Regions from separate parts of the Peribacillus sp. NPDC096448 genome, predicted to be linked through region 2. Evidence: riboswitches for the same ligand, from Rfam matches in the RefSeq annotation. Region 2 holds a riboswitch; each other region holds the start of a gene.
What was found. A riboswitch is a leader RNA that binds a small molecule or an ion and turns the genes downstream of it on or off. The one in region 2 is predicted to bind cyclic di-AMP.
Positions count from the first base shown of each region.

Region 1: linked by a shared signal. The riboswitch ahead of ACIQ0C_RS24070 (hypothetical protein) and the one ahead of ACIQ0C_RS19655 (TrkH family potassium uptake protein) in region 2 are both predicted to bind cyclic di-AMP.
Region 3: linked by a shared signal. The riboswitch ahead of ACIQ0C_RS25445 (cation:dicarboxylate symporter family transporter) and the one ahead of ACIQ0C_RS19655 (TrkH family potassium uptake protein) in region 2 are both predicted to bind cyclic di-AMP.

Region 1 is NZ_JBIWEU010000023.1:19,686-24,504, forward strand. Features, by position in the region: gene kdpA (potassium-transporting ATPase subunit KdpA) at 1-1,252, opposite strand, end outside; gene ACIQ0C_RS24065 (potassium-transporting ATPase subunit F) at 1,278-1,352, opposite strand; gene ACIQ0C_RS24070 (hypothetical protein) at 1,531-2,073, opposite strand; cyclic di-AMP (ydaO/yuaA leader) riboswitch at 2,306-2,446, opposite strand; gene ACIQ0C_RS24075 (Na-translocating system protein MpsC family protein) at 2,727-3,101, shown strand; gene ACIQ0C_RS24080 (DNA-methyltransferase) at 3,644-4,174, opposite strand; gene ACIQ0C_RS24085 (hypothetical protein) at 4,185-4,367, opposite strand; partial or broken gene ACIQ0C_RS24090 (spore germination protein) at 4,621-4,758, shown strand; partial or broken gene ACIQ0C_RS24095 (GerAB/ArcD/ProY family transporter) at 4,785-4,819, shown strand, end outside.
Region 2 is NZ_JBIWEU010000012.1:59,465-64,283, reverse strand. Features, by position in the region: gene ACIQ0C_RS19655 (TrkH family potassium uptake protein) at 1-774, opposite strand, end outside; cyclic di-AMP (ydaO/yuaA leader) riboswitch at 947-1,089, opposite strand; gene ACIQ0C_RS19650 (hypothetical protein) at 1,421-1,612, shown strand; gene ACIQ0C_RS19645 (MFS transporter) at 1,960-3,219, shown strand; gene ACIQ0C_RS19640 (TetR/AcrR family transcriptional regulator) at 3,265-3,864, opposite strand; gene ACIQ0C_RS19635 (ABC transporter ATP-binding protein) at 3,983-4,708, shown strand; gene ACIQ0C_RS19630 (ABC transporter permease) at 4,705-4,819, shown strand, end outside.
Region 3 is NZ_JBIWEU010000029.1:6,501-11,319, forward strand. Features, by position in the region: gene ACIQ0C_RS25435 (hypothetical protein) at 199-861, shown strand; gene ACIQ0C_RS25440 (efflux RND transporter periplasmic adaptor subunit) at 876-2,138, shown strand; cyclic di-AMP (ydaO/yuaA leader) riboswitch at 2,339-2,486, shown strand; gene ACIQ0C_RS25445 (cation:dicarboxylate symporter family transporter) at 2,660-3,922, shown strand; gene ACIQ0C_RS25450 (hypothetical protein) at 4,435-4,819, shown strand, end outside.

The DNA of each region.
Region 1 (4,819 bases), on a different contig from region 2:
TAATGGCTATTAGTTTCATTTCCCTGCCTTCAATTTTCTTCCCTAAAAACTCCGGCGTTCGCCCAACCATCAATCCAGCAATGAATACTGCCATTATTGCGTACATAAGGATATTGACCGTCCCTACTCCATCACCGCCAAACACACAGTTCAACATCATTTCTGCCAATGGCACTAATCCGCCAAGTGGAGTAAGCGTATCATGCATATTATTGACTGTACCTGTAGTAGCTGCTGTCGTAACGGCTGTAAAAAGGGCACTCTGTGCAATTCCAAACCGCACCTCCTTGCCTTCCATACTTCCATTCTCTTGAGAAATCCCTATACTCTCTAATGATGGATTTCCATTTTGTTCGCTGAAATACGTAACACCTAAGAATACAAGGAACATTAATCCCATTGCCGAAAAAAGAATCCAACCTATTTTCTTATTTTTTGCCATATATCCAAACGTTAAGGGTAGAGAGGCTGGTATCAAAAACATGGATAAAATCTCTAATATATTTGTGAAACCATTAGGATTCTCAAAGGGATGTGCCGAGTTGACACCAAAGAATCCACCGCCATTTGTCCCTAAATGTTTAATAGACTCCAATGCAGCTACTGGCCCGCGCGCGATATTCTGCTTCGCACCTTCCAAAGTAGTTGCAATCGCCGTGGGATCAAGGGTTTGCGGCACTCCTTGAGATACGAGGACAAGACCGATTAAAATAGATAACGGCAGAAGCACCCGGATGATGGAACGAATTAAATCCACATAAAAATTCCCCATACTGCTCTGGCCGGTCAGACCTCTGAAAAAAGCCATACATAACGAAAGACCGGTAGCCGGTGTCGTGAACATCAAAAACATAATGACGACCATTTGTGATAAATAAGAAAGTCCCGATTCCCCGCTGTAGTGCTGCAAATTGGTATTGGTAAGGAAGCTTACAGCAGTATTGAATGCCAATAATGGATCCATGTTGTCTATCTTACTTGGGTTACCCGGTAAGATCCCCTGAAAGCGTATTATAATATACGAAATAATAAACATGACTAAGTTACTCAAAAGCAGTGCTTTTGCATATTGCTTCCAATTCATGTCACCGGTATGAATACCTGATAGTTTATAAATGCCCCGTTCTATCCCACCAAATATCCGATCTTGTTTTGTTGTTTCAAGGGAATAAACATTTGCTAAGTATTTGGCCAGTGGTATGGCCAGGAAAATGACCAGTGCCAATACCAGACCCATTTGTAAAAAATCCATTTGCATTTCCTCCGTTTTGTAGCTATTAATATTTTTCCGGGTAAATTAGAGCATGAATTAAATACAACGAAAGTGCTCCAACAATAAATAATAAAAGCATGTTTCTACTCTCCCTTTTCTTCTATAACTTTGTTACAAAAATGGATAAATCCAAAAAATAACAAGAATGAAAAAGCTGTAAGTGAAACTGATAAAAGATCCATTAACGTCTCTCCTTCCAAACTGTAAATATGTTAAACAATTACAATGACTCACCCCCTTAGAGTTTCTTAAAGAAACTAGGTTCCACTTGCTAGCAGCCAGTTATAGCTGTAACATTCTGGTTTACTGAAGATGACAAAATCGGCTCCCATTTTTTTATATAGACTAGAATATTGTTGGTCATGAGTGACAACAAACAACCTATAAGATTTGAACTCTGAAAATAGTCTCACAAGATTAATTCCATCAAACAGAGAATTAGGGAATAGATAAACACAGTTACCTTGCTCTGATTTATGAACCATTATTCCATCACATATCTTCAGGTTTCTTGTAGGCCTAAACCATTCTTCATCATAGTCAACAGTTTCTACATTACTTGTATCCGTGTGGGTGGCCCCTATACTTTCCTTTACAGAAATAAATAATTTTCCTTTTCCAACAAGCAGTACTTTTCCCATACGATTCACCCCATTTGTACTTTCTCTTATTAATTTCAATCTGCATTCTTTCTGGGGAAGAAAAGCCTGCCAGTTGAAAACATAAAAAATAGACCAATGCTTACTCTTTCCCCATGTATGCAGCCATGCAGTAGCTATCCATACTCCAGCGTTAATCAATACGATTCACACATCGGTTATTGGATGCATTGCAAAGCAAACATATAAAATTGGAGAAAAAGTACTCATTGGTCTACTTAACGCCTAGCCAGCATGCGCTTCCTTTGCGTTCTGTCTTCCATGATCCTTTTTCATATGAAAATAGGCAAATTAAAAAGACCTACTTTATCATTCAAGTTGCCTTTTGCCGTTTTTACACAACAAAAAAGCCCCATGATTAAGGCGGTCTTATGACCTCCTTCGCTTTAGCCGACGAAGTTAGCTGACGGGTAGGATGGCGAAAGAGTCTCTCATCCCTTCTGCAAATGCAGAATTAACCCCAAAAAATTGGTTCCTCCGTTCCTGATTACTCAGGACTAAGCCGATTTACAATTGTTGGTGTTGAATATGATGTTATTTTATGCTCGTTAACTACTCCTTGTAAATTGTCATTTTGGGTTGAATAAGATCATTTTTCATACTTATCTTAATATATGCTCCTTATTCCTAATGTTTCCTTATGATATCACTTATTTTTCCGGTTAAAAAACTATTTTTCTTTATAAATCTTACTAATTCAAGTTATGAATTATTTTTTCGAAAGTGATTGACAAGAACTCAAATCGGACATTATGATAAGTTGCATAAATTTGGAGAAAAGCAGGGGAGACAATATGGTAAATTCCAAAAAGAAACTAGAGGCTGAAATAAGTGGAGCCTTTATAACTTTTCAGCGAGAACTAATGGGCCGGGGCCCTCAAGAGGCGAAAACATACATTGTACAGGATATGATCATTACCCGTTTTAAGGGAGTGCTGACTGTGGAAGAAAAACACCTTGTTTCCCAAGATACCGGGCGGAAGCTTGTCAAAGAAATGAGGCAAGTGTTAAGGGAAATGTACAGTAAAGATTTTGAGGAGATTGTGAAACGGCTGACAAAATGCAACGTTCTTTCCAGTCATAGTGATATCAGCACGAAAATGGAGGAAAGACTAGAAGTGTTTATTGTAGATAGAGACCTCGAGAAATTCTTAGAATCCAAGAAATAATATTGATTCTTTCTCTTCCCTCTTTCTGTTCCTTTATCGAACTTAATGTAAATGGACTGCCCTTAACAGAAACTTTTAAAAATGAAATTGGCCACCCAGGAAGTGGTGCTGCTAAAGGGGAAAAAGAAATTATTAAACAGAAAGAGAAGCGGAAAAAGCAGATAAAAAGGCTTCATTGCTCGACATTTTGGAAAGTGAACAATGAAGCAATGCTCTTTTTCTGTTAATTGAGATTCCGAGATGCCCCTGTTCTTCGCAATGTCTGACAATGCAAATCTCCTTTAGCATACAGATCCTCCCACATAAGTAGTCAATACTAGTTTCTATATTTGTCTGTAATTTTCCTTCTGCAACTAACCTGACCCTTTAGTTCCATAAGAAAAAGGCCGCCGCAGCACCCCCTCTTATTAAAGTAAAGCACCCATTAGTTTAAGTATAAACCTTCACACTCTCAATAAGGTAACCCGTATTGGACATTTAAGCTAAACATGCAAGAACGTTGAAAGAGAAACTTCCTAAGACGAGAAAATAGGAATTGACAATCACCTTGTGAAAGCTTTATGTAGAGCCCTAGAAGCTTTGGTTAAGTAGTTATTATCTAATTCGAAACCAATAAAGCTCCGATTTAGATTTATAGCAGCTTGTCCTGTTGACCCTGAACCCATAAAACAATCTAATACTGTTTCACCTTTATTAGAATGAGTTGCAATTATTTTTTCGAGAACATCAACTTTCTTTTGACAAGGGTGAAATCTCACTTTTCCACTAACTATAGGTGCTTCATAAGAAGCCCTATCATAATAAGAATTAAACGTTCTTTTTGTGCCTTTAGTATAGGAAATAAAATATTCCCATGAGTTTGAAAAATAATTGGCTTTCGCATTAATGAGGAAAGGATTCGTTTTTTCCCAAATTCCTATTCTTTTTTGTTTCAACTTCAGCTTATCTGCAACTTTTGATATATCAGTTATTTTAAAAATATCGTAAAAAATAACCATTGTTCCACCTGGAACTAGTACTCTTTTAAATTCTTGTAATAGGGAAAACCAATTTAAACTATTCTCTTCTCCCATTCACCAAATTCTATTGAAATTGAGCCATATTTTTTTGGTCACCACCGCCACTTTTAAAATTCGTCTTTCTAGAAATAAAATATGGCGGATCCGTACATATTAAATGAATAGAATTACTTTCAATTTTTTTTATTTCATTAAAGACATCGCCATTTATTAATTTTAATTCTCCTGCTGATTTACTTACAGTCATTTTATTTATCCCCAAACTAGATTTAATTCTCTTAGTTGCCTAAGGTGTTTGAATTAAATTCTTTTGGTCTTAAAAAAAACAAGAGTATAAGTAAGTTTTTCATAAATTATTTCTCTCAGGAATTTTCTAAAACAAATAAATAGCATTAAACTTTTCTCATTCTGATTTAAAACAAATATAGCACATTGAAAAAAACAGTCTTTTTTTACCGGGCAATTTTTCGCGGTAAAAAAAGGAGCTGTCGTAATGACAATTTGGTGTGCCTTTCTTGAGTCCAGCTGTTCCTTATCGCTTAAGTGAGTGGAAAGACCTGATGGTTCGCATGCCACTTATGGTGATGAAACGCCGTCCAAAGATGATGCATACAAAAAACCCCATACGTAAAGGATAACCTATCGGTGAAAAGGTGGTTAAAGAATGATTCTCAGTCCGAAAGACAAAATTACAACTAC
Region 2 (4,819 bases):
TAAAGGCTGCAATGTCTTTGGATTACCGAACTCGAATAAAAAGATTAAAATTGCGCCGGTAACCGTAAGGGTCAAGCTAGTCATCAGAACCACCTTCGTATGTACGGATAAACGATGGGTGTCACGATATTCGTATAGTTCATTCATCACGATGAAGCCTATTCCGCCAAACGTGATGAGGAAGGCGACGGTAAGCGTTACGAATGGATCCGATACATATGGGGTCAAACTCCTGAATTCCCCCATTAAATCAAAGCCGGCATTATTGAAATTCGAGATGGAATGAAAAAACCCGTAATAGATCGCTTTTCCCATTGGCATATCAAAAGAAAAGCGAATCGATAAGATAAGGGCACCCACGCCTTCAATGATGGCCGTGAAAATTAAAAGCCGTTTCACTAACCTGACTATACCTGCCATGGATAGATTATTTAAGGACTCCTGCAAGAGTAACCTGCCCTTTAAAGAAATCTTTTTGCCTAGAAGGAAAAAGAAAAACGTCGCAAATGACATGAACCCTAAACCGCCTATCTGAATCAGTGTTAAGATGACCAACTCACCAAAAGTGGTGAAGGTCGATCCCGTATCCACTACGACCAGTCCTGTTACACAAGTAGCTGAGGTTGCGGTGAATAAAGCATCCAGAAAAGAAAGGCCATCGCCATTTTCAGTGGAAATCGGCAGGGTCAATAAATAGGACCCGATAAGTATCAGGATGGCAAACCCGAGTACAAGTATTTTGGGCGGATCTAACAAATTTTTTGCTTTTATCAAATTGATCATCCCTACTTATAAAAATGAAATGTGTAAAACTGTATGAATATCTTAACCATCAATCCTCATTCCGACTCTTTTTAAAGGCATAATAAAAAGACCTGCGAAAACATCGAACAGCTATTGCTCCTGAAAAAACGCGCAAAAAAGCTCCCGAAATAGGCGGTCTTATGACCTCCTTCGCTTTAGCCGACGAAGTTAGCTGACGGGTAGGATGGCGAAAGAGCTGATCTCATCCCTTCTGCAAGGCAGAATTAACCCCAAATGATTGGGTCCTCCGTACTCAATTCCCTTGAGTTTAGGCCGAAATATATTAAATTGATAAACGTATTCTACTCCCATCATTTAGCAGTTGTAAACCCCTAAATTGTAAAAAAATATTTCTTTAATAAAACTGAAAATTTACGTTTTATTTACATTGAAAAAACGTATTGACAAATATTAGTTAGCACATTATGATAGGTTCGATTAATCCGATTATGATAACCGGCAACGATGAACTTTATTCAATACTTTCAAGCAGAACAAGCTATTGCCAATCAAAATTTGTAATATATATATTATGTTTCTTTTGTAAAACATAAAGAAAAAAGCATTGCATTCGTATTTAAAGATTCAATACATTTTATTAAAAAGGCGGGCAATTATGGAGAAGACGTTCAATAGATATGTTATTAATGCTACAGGCAAGGGTGGCCAGACATATTTAACACAATGCCAGGATAAAGATGCACTAAGGAAATGGATAGCCGATCATGAGGATCAAATCATCATGGATGAGTTAAGGATAACGGATAAGAAAAAGAATCCGTTTTTAAAATTGTTTTCCCTAAGGTAATTCAATTGATTCAACATTCATTAGCGGTATTCAATTATGATCTATCCAGGAACGCCGAGCGAAAAATCCATATCTTGTTTTGCTTTTAAACTCATTTATTTTGAATGAGTTTTTTTTGCGTTATTTACAGTTTTGAACCATCAATGTTAAAATTTAGTAATGGCAATGTGGACGTAAAGAAGAGGAAAGTAAATGAAATGACCACTTTCCGAAAGAGCCCCGAAAGCAGCCGAGGATAGTTGGGGATGTATAGTGACGCATGGGAGTGGCACCGCAAATCGATCTCGTCCCGAGAGGCATTGGCTTGGGGACGGGGTTTTTTATGTACGGTCAAAGGGGGAGAAGCGATGACATTAAGAAATACATTAGTATCCTGGAAATACCCCTCCATTCTATTGTGCGGAATAGGTATCTCCAACTTCGGTTCTTGGGTTTATTTCATTGCACTTAATTTAATCGTTCTGGATATGACTGATTCAGCCTTGGCGGTAGCTGGGCTTTATATCGTTAAACCGATTGCTGCCATATTTACGAATGTGTGGGCAGGGAGCGTGATCGACCGGATAAATAAGCGGAATCTAATGGCGGCACTTGACATATTTCGCACGGTATTCTTAGTCTTGCTGCCATTGACTTCTTCTATTTGGGTCATCTATTCCCTTGTGTTCGTGATCAATATGGCAGGGGCCATGTTCGGAACAACATCAAGGTCGTATATTACAAAATTAATTCCCGTTGAACAGAGGAAACGATTTAACTCCTTACGAAGCTTAATGGATTCTGGGGCTTTTTTGATTGGACCGGCGCTAGCGGGTATCCTTTTCTTGATCGGTACGCCCGTTTTAGCGATTTATATTAACGCGGCTGCCTTATTATTATCCGGTATCATCACTTTATTCATGCCTGATCTTGAAAAGGATCATCCCCTTGAACAATCCAGTCGTTACCTGTCTTGGACCATCATGAAAAAGGATTGGGGCATCGTCCTGGACTTCAGCCGGAAATCTTCCTATATCATGCTCATTTATTTCTTATTCAGCTGCATGGTGGTGATGGAAACGGCCATCGACTCCCAAGAAGCGGCGTTTGCCAAGGCCGTGCTCCTTTTGTCGGACAGCGATTACGGATTCCTTGTAAGCATCGCAGGGGCAGGCATCATTGCTGGCGCCATAGTCAATGCCGTCTTCATCAGTAAAGTGAAAATCTCGCACATGATTGGTCTTGGATCTTTATTTGTCTCGATAGGTTATATGATCTATGCCTTTTCGAATTCCTTTTCACTGGCCGCCATCGGATTTTTCATCATTGCCTTTTCATTGGCTTTTGCCAATACCGGCTTTCAAACCTTTTATCAAAATAATATTCCGGTGGAGATCATGGGCAGGGTCGGAAGTGTTTTTGGCTTGTTAGAAGCTTTATTGATCATCATTACTACCGCAATTGTTGGTTTTTCAGCCCATTTCATTTCGATTCGGTTCGTGGTGATTTCAGGTTCCTTGATCATGTTCGCTTTATCAATTTTATTGTCGATGCTTAGTATGAAGGCCTCCAAGAGGAGGTATTATTCCCTTGGTGATGTAGAGGTAGAAGCGAAGGAAAAGATGTAATCCGATTTAAAGGCATGTTGATGGAACATGCCTTTAATGAATCGTTCATTGGATGAAATTGCGCAATTGGCTGATGAAGTTCAAGATTTGAAAATGGATTTTCGCCATTTCTTCCGCCGTTTGTTCTTCACAGTTCTCCAGCCACTCAGTAATCACTCCTAAAATAGCCGATGTCAGGAAGGCGTGCATATACATGCGGAATGCTTCATTTTTTGCTGCTGGATGCAGGCTGATCAAACGCTCCAATAGTACTTCACCGAATACCCGCTTTATTTTTTTTGCAAAAGAAGGATCGCCCTGATCACCAAGGATGGCCCTTAATGCGTGAGCATGTTCGCTGATGAATTGAAAAATCGCTATGAAAGGCGGGTAAAGTTGCTGTTGATGAAGAGCCAAAAAAGCCTCTTTCGGCAAAATGGCAGTAATGCGGGTTCGAAGTTCATTTAACAATTCCTGCTGTAAGTGATCCATCAATTCATATTTATCTGTGTAATGCAAATAGAATGTACCCCGATTAATGTTGGCGCGCTCTGCAATTTTCTTCACTGATACATGTGAGAACCCCTCTGCTTCAACAAGTGCAATAAAATGATGCTGTATTTGCATTTTCGTCTTTTGTACCATATCCTCATGAATCGATGCCATGGAATGTCTCCTTCACTGAACATTTTTCCAAATGTGTTGATTGTATTAGACCGAATGCTACCTTAGAATGATGATACACTCAACACCGTGTTAATTAAAGAGGGAGGATGTGTGTGCAATGGAAAATGCAATTTCCATTGAAGGGATTGCTAAGGGTTTTCAGCAGAAGAAGGTCATTCAGCCATTGAGCCTGAATATTGAAAAAAGCGGGATTTTTGGCTTGTTAGGCCCATCCGGATGCGGAAAGACGACCTTGATTAAAATGATTGTCGGATTGATTAAGCCCGATGCGGGTAAAGTTACGGTTCTGGATCAAGAAGTGCCAAATGAAGCACTGTTGCTGGATGTCGGCTATATGGCACAGTCCGATGCTTTATATACAGAACTGACGGGGGCTGAAAACCTTGAATTTTTTGCGAAGCTTTATCGTTTTTCGAAAAAGGAACGAAGGGAACGCATTCAATATGCAGCTGAAATCGTACAGTTGACGAGTGATTTGAACGTTCGGGTTGCCCATTATTCAGGGGGAATGAAACGCCGTCTGTCACTGGCGGTTGCACTCATCCAAAATCCGGAGATTCTCATTTTGGATGAACCGACAGTAGGGATAGACCCTTTGCTGAAACAATCGATTTGGCAGGAACTTGAGCGTTTAAGAAATGAAGATCATAAAACGATCATCATCACGACGCATGTCATGGATGAAGCGGAACGATGCGATAAATTGGCGATGCTGCGGGAAGGTGAAGTCATCGCGGCAGGAACCCCTGCAGCTTTAAAAGCACAATTTGCCGTGGAAACGCTTGATGATGTTTTTTTAAGGATTGGAGGCGGCCTAAAATGAGAATTGCCTCTCTTGTTACTCGTATTACACAGCAGATGCGCCGGGATCGAAGGACGCTCGCTTTATTTTTCCTAGCTCCATTGCTTATTTTAACGCTCATGTATTTTATTT
Region 3 (4,819 bases), on a different contig from region 2:
GATGGAGAGAACTATAGACAAACGCCTTCGAGCATTAAAGTCCTTGCCCATCATTTGTCAGTATTAACACCAAACTAGTGTGGGGATAAGGGGAAGGCTTATGTATTTTTTTTGTATATTCATTCCTTATTTCTGCAATTGTTCCCAAAATAGGATAAAATATAGGATGATATATCAATTTTTGCAGGAGGACCACTTATGGTGTACCAGGTCAGATTGTTAAAGGGCATTTTAGAGCCTTATCGGAGTCGTTATCAGCTGCAAAATGCAGAGGCAGTCACAAAGCTTGGTGTGAAATTATTATTTTTATATTTTCTTAGTCTTATAGTATTCGCCATTGGGGGATATTTTGGCATTGGTTCAGAATCATTTTCCAAAGAAATCACGAAGATGAGCGCCAATGAATTCGAAGCAGCAAAGTTGCTGATTTTGAGTGGCAATATAATAACAGGAATAATCGACCCTTCCATATACATATTTTTAGCAGCTCTATTCTTTTGGATCGTTACTGATATCCCATATATAAAATTGGTAATCGTTCAAATGATTCTTTTTGGCTTGCAATTAGTTGAAAAAGCATTATTGATTCCCCTATTCGTTTTAATGGATATAGGCAGTGATGCCAACCCTTTTTCATTGGGAATCATCAGTCAGTATTTTCTCAGAAGTGATTATTTCATTCACTTTTTCAGCGAAATCACCATTTTTCAATTTCTTATTATTGCTCTGCAATATTTTTATTTAAAGGAATTTTCAGGACGAAATAATTATTTGATCCTTTTAATGATTGTTCTATTCTATCTGGCCACATGGTTTGTTAAAGCCTTTTTAGGATACATCCAAGTAGGCGTATTTGTATAAGGCGGGTGAAATGAATGAGCGGTAATTGGAAAATAGCAGCGGTCTCCATTGCGTCGATAGTGTTAATAACCGTTAACTTATACCTTATTGAAAAAAAAGAAAGCAAAGTGGAACGGACTGTTTTCGTTGAAAACTGGACTAAGGTAAAAAAAGATACAGTTACGGATACCATCCAAACAAATGGGGTAATTAAACCAGTAGAAGAGTATGATATCTATTTTGATACCCAGAAAAATGATTTTAAGAAATTCCTTGTAAAAGAAGGCGATGCAATTACGGCTGGCTCCTCGTTGTTTGAATATACGACGACCGAACTTGATGCGCTTAAAGCGAATTTGGAAGCGGAGAAAACGGCAGCTGAGGGAGAGATGGCAGGGATTGAGGAATACATAGGGAAGTTGAGGTCTTATCAAGGGACCGTGACCAGTGAAACTGAAAAAGCGGCAATTGATGAATCGGTGGAAAAAAACTTGAATATTGATATAACGACAAGCTCTTCAGATCTTATTAAAAGTAACATTGAGCAAGAAATGTACAAGCAGGAACTAGAAAAAAACAGGTTGAATGAAAAAGTGAGAATGCTTGATGCTAAATTAAGTTCGATTGAGGAGCAGTCCAGTGCGATTGTGACGAAAAGCGAGGCTGATGGTGTAGTTAAAAATATCAATAAAAACCTGAATAATCCCATTATATCCATTGTTTCGACAAATATGGCAATTGAAGGGGATTTCTCCGAAGAGGAAATGAAAAAGGCTGAAGTGGGCATGACTATAAAAGCAAGTTCCTCTGATTCAAAAAAGGCATTGAAAGGAACGATAGGACGTATCCATTCCTATCCCGCTGAAGAGCCGTCTTTAAAAAAAGATAACAGATTTCCATTTCAAGCTTCAATCGAACCGGAAGGCGAAGAAACGGAACCTTTGTTGGTGGGATCGAAAGTGAATCTTACTGTAATAACCAATGAGAAAGCAGGTGTACCCTCCATTCCTATAGAGGCGGTACATTACCAAAAACAGCCTTATATTTACAAGTTGACTAATAAAGGATATGTGGATAAACATTACATTACAAAAGGGCTTAAGGCTGAAGGGAAGCAAGAAATCATAAAGGGACCTTCTGTAGGTGATGTCATCCTGCTGGAGCAGAATGTGGCAGTGAAGAACCATTCTTATTTTATTACACCGATTCAATTTGAAAAAGTGAAAGCTGGAACTTATAAAAAATTCACCTCAAGGGAAAAAGTAAGATATCTGTTACTTGGCATTCTGGAAAAATAACTGCTCCTTTTACAAGAGAGGTGATGTCAAATTAGGTATAAATTATATATCAATATAACTTATTTGAACAAAAATCGGGAAGCGTAATTATAGATACAATAGCCTTTAATACAGAATATTCAGACATATTGAAAGATTTTTTCTAGAATAGATGCGAATAAATATTTACAGATTATCATTTTTAGTATAATATTTTATTATAAGTTAACTCGCTTAATCTTATTCCAAGAACGGGGGACCCAATTTTGTGGATTTTATCCGCTAGGGGTGAATTCAGAAATGAAAGGGCATTTGTGTTTCCAATTCCTAACCCGACAGCTAACCTCGTCAGCGTCTTTAAGGGAACATGTGTGAATATTCACGCCAATAAGAAATCGACACATGAAGTGTCTTTTTTTTCGGCGTAAAGACAGAGTTTTTCAAAAAAAGAAAAATTACTTTCTTTTTATTAGTATCTTGTTTCCCTTACCGAGACAAAAATGTTTTTGCATCAAAGACTTTATGGAAGGTGAGGAAAGTAAATGAAGAAATTCAAATTAAGTTTAGCTAGCCAAATTTTCATTGGTTTAATACTAGGGATTATCGTTGGTGCCATTTTTTATGGTAATGAGTCGGCCCAAAGCTTTTTACAGCCATTCGGAGACATTTTCCTACGAATGATTAAAATGATTGTAGTGCCGATCATCGTATCCAGCCTTATCGTTGCAGTTGCCGGTGTAGGTGATTTGAAAGCGGTTGGTAAACTAGGTGCTAAATCATTATCATACTTTGTTGTCGTAACTATGATAGCGATTGCTGTTGGTTTAATTTCAGCGAATATCATCCAGCCTGGTGCTGGTGTGAATATGAATAACCTGGAACAAACTGATATTTCCACATATGTTGATACAGCAGAAACTAAGCAGCATGAATCATTCGTAGATACACTTGTACACATCGTGCCATCCAATCCAGTTAAAGCCATGGTAGAAGGCGATATGCTAGCGATTATTTTCTTCTCCGTGTTGTTTGGACTAAGTATTGCGGCCATAGGTGAAAAGGGTAAACCAGTATTCCGTTTCTTCCAAGGTGTGGCTGAAGGAATGTTCTACCTAACTAACATGGTCATGAAATTCGCTCCTATCGGTGTATTTGCACTAATCGGTGTGACTATCTCCAAGTTCGGTTTGGAATCTTTAATTCCGTTAGGAAAGTTAGCGCTTTCTGTTTACGGAACAATGATTTTCTTTGTAATTGTCATTCTGGGTGTCATTGCAAAATTTGTAGGATTCAATATCTTTACTTTGATTAAACTTCTAAAAGAGGAATTGATTCTTGCTTTCTCTACTGCAAGTTCAGAAGCAGTTCTTCCGAAAATCATGGAAAAAATGGAGAAAGCGGGATGTCCGAAACATATTGCTACATTTGTTATTCCGACTGGATACTCATTTAACCTTGATGGTTCTACATTATACCAAGCGTTAGCAGCTATCTTCATCGCTCAAATGTACGGAATCGATTTAAGCATGTATGAGCAAATTACGCTAATGCTAGTGTTAATGATCACATCCAAGGGGATTGCGGGTGTACCAGGTGTATCTTTCGTAGTTCTTTTAGCGACATTGGGAACTGTCGGTATTCCTATTGAAGGTTTAGCATTTATTGCCGGTATCGACCGTATTCTTGATATGGGACGTACAGTAGTAAACGTTATTGGTAATTCACTTGCGGCAATCGTTATCTCTAAATGGGAAGGTCAATTCAACCCTCCTTCCAAAAAAGAACTAGAACAACAAGTTTCTTAATACAAAAAATCCAGAGTGACATTTCACTCTGGATTTTTTTTTGAATTAAAAAGCGCTTTCTTATTTTTCTTGATGGCTGTAAGTACCTTCTTGACGCATCTTTTTGCATGTCAAAATACCCCGAAACTCATAAAGCCTTTCATCATGTCCTCCAAACCAAATTATTTCCTCTTGCTCCCAGAAGGTCAGGTGATTTTCGTTTTTATCACGATCATGTGTTGTGAAAATGAAAATACCTTCATTAAAATAAGGTTGAATTGTTTTTAAGCTACGGTCGGTTATTTCGCTGGGGAATCATCAGCATAGCGGCCCCATGAAATGAATTAATGATAAAACCTTTATTGATCAATTATTCCAATTCTATATTTTTTCCTATTGGTTAATATGGATTTTGTTTCATGTTATTTATAAGATGCAGATGTTGATTAATATTGGGGTTATATAACTTACGTGAAACTCCAAAAGTTTGATAAAATAACATTATTGATTGAGAGCTCGGAGGGGGTCAGGTTATGAAGAATGACAGCAATGATATCTTATACATGTATATGCAGGCTTCCGAACGGTTTGTCCTTTTTAATGGACTCAATTTTCGTGAATTCGTCCATTCACTGCCATATAGCTTGGATTCGATCTTATTATTGAAACATCAATTCGATGGTGGGGAATACAATTTGAATGTCCTGCTTGAGAGCGCTTCATCTGAAGCTATTGCGAAGCTCGTTAAAGAAAATGTCCGGGCATATGGAGATTTCTGTTGGGTCGATTTTGAAGAAGCGGAAGGGCTGGATGAATTGGATGGAAGGGAAATAGCGGAGCTTTTATATTTAGGACACGCTAAAACCCATTTGGATCCCCCATTTTTCCGTAAATTGAATAATCAATTTGTGTACCTTG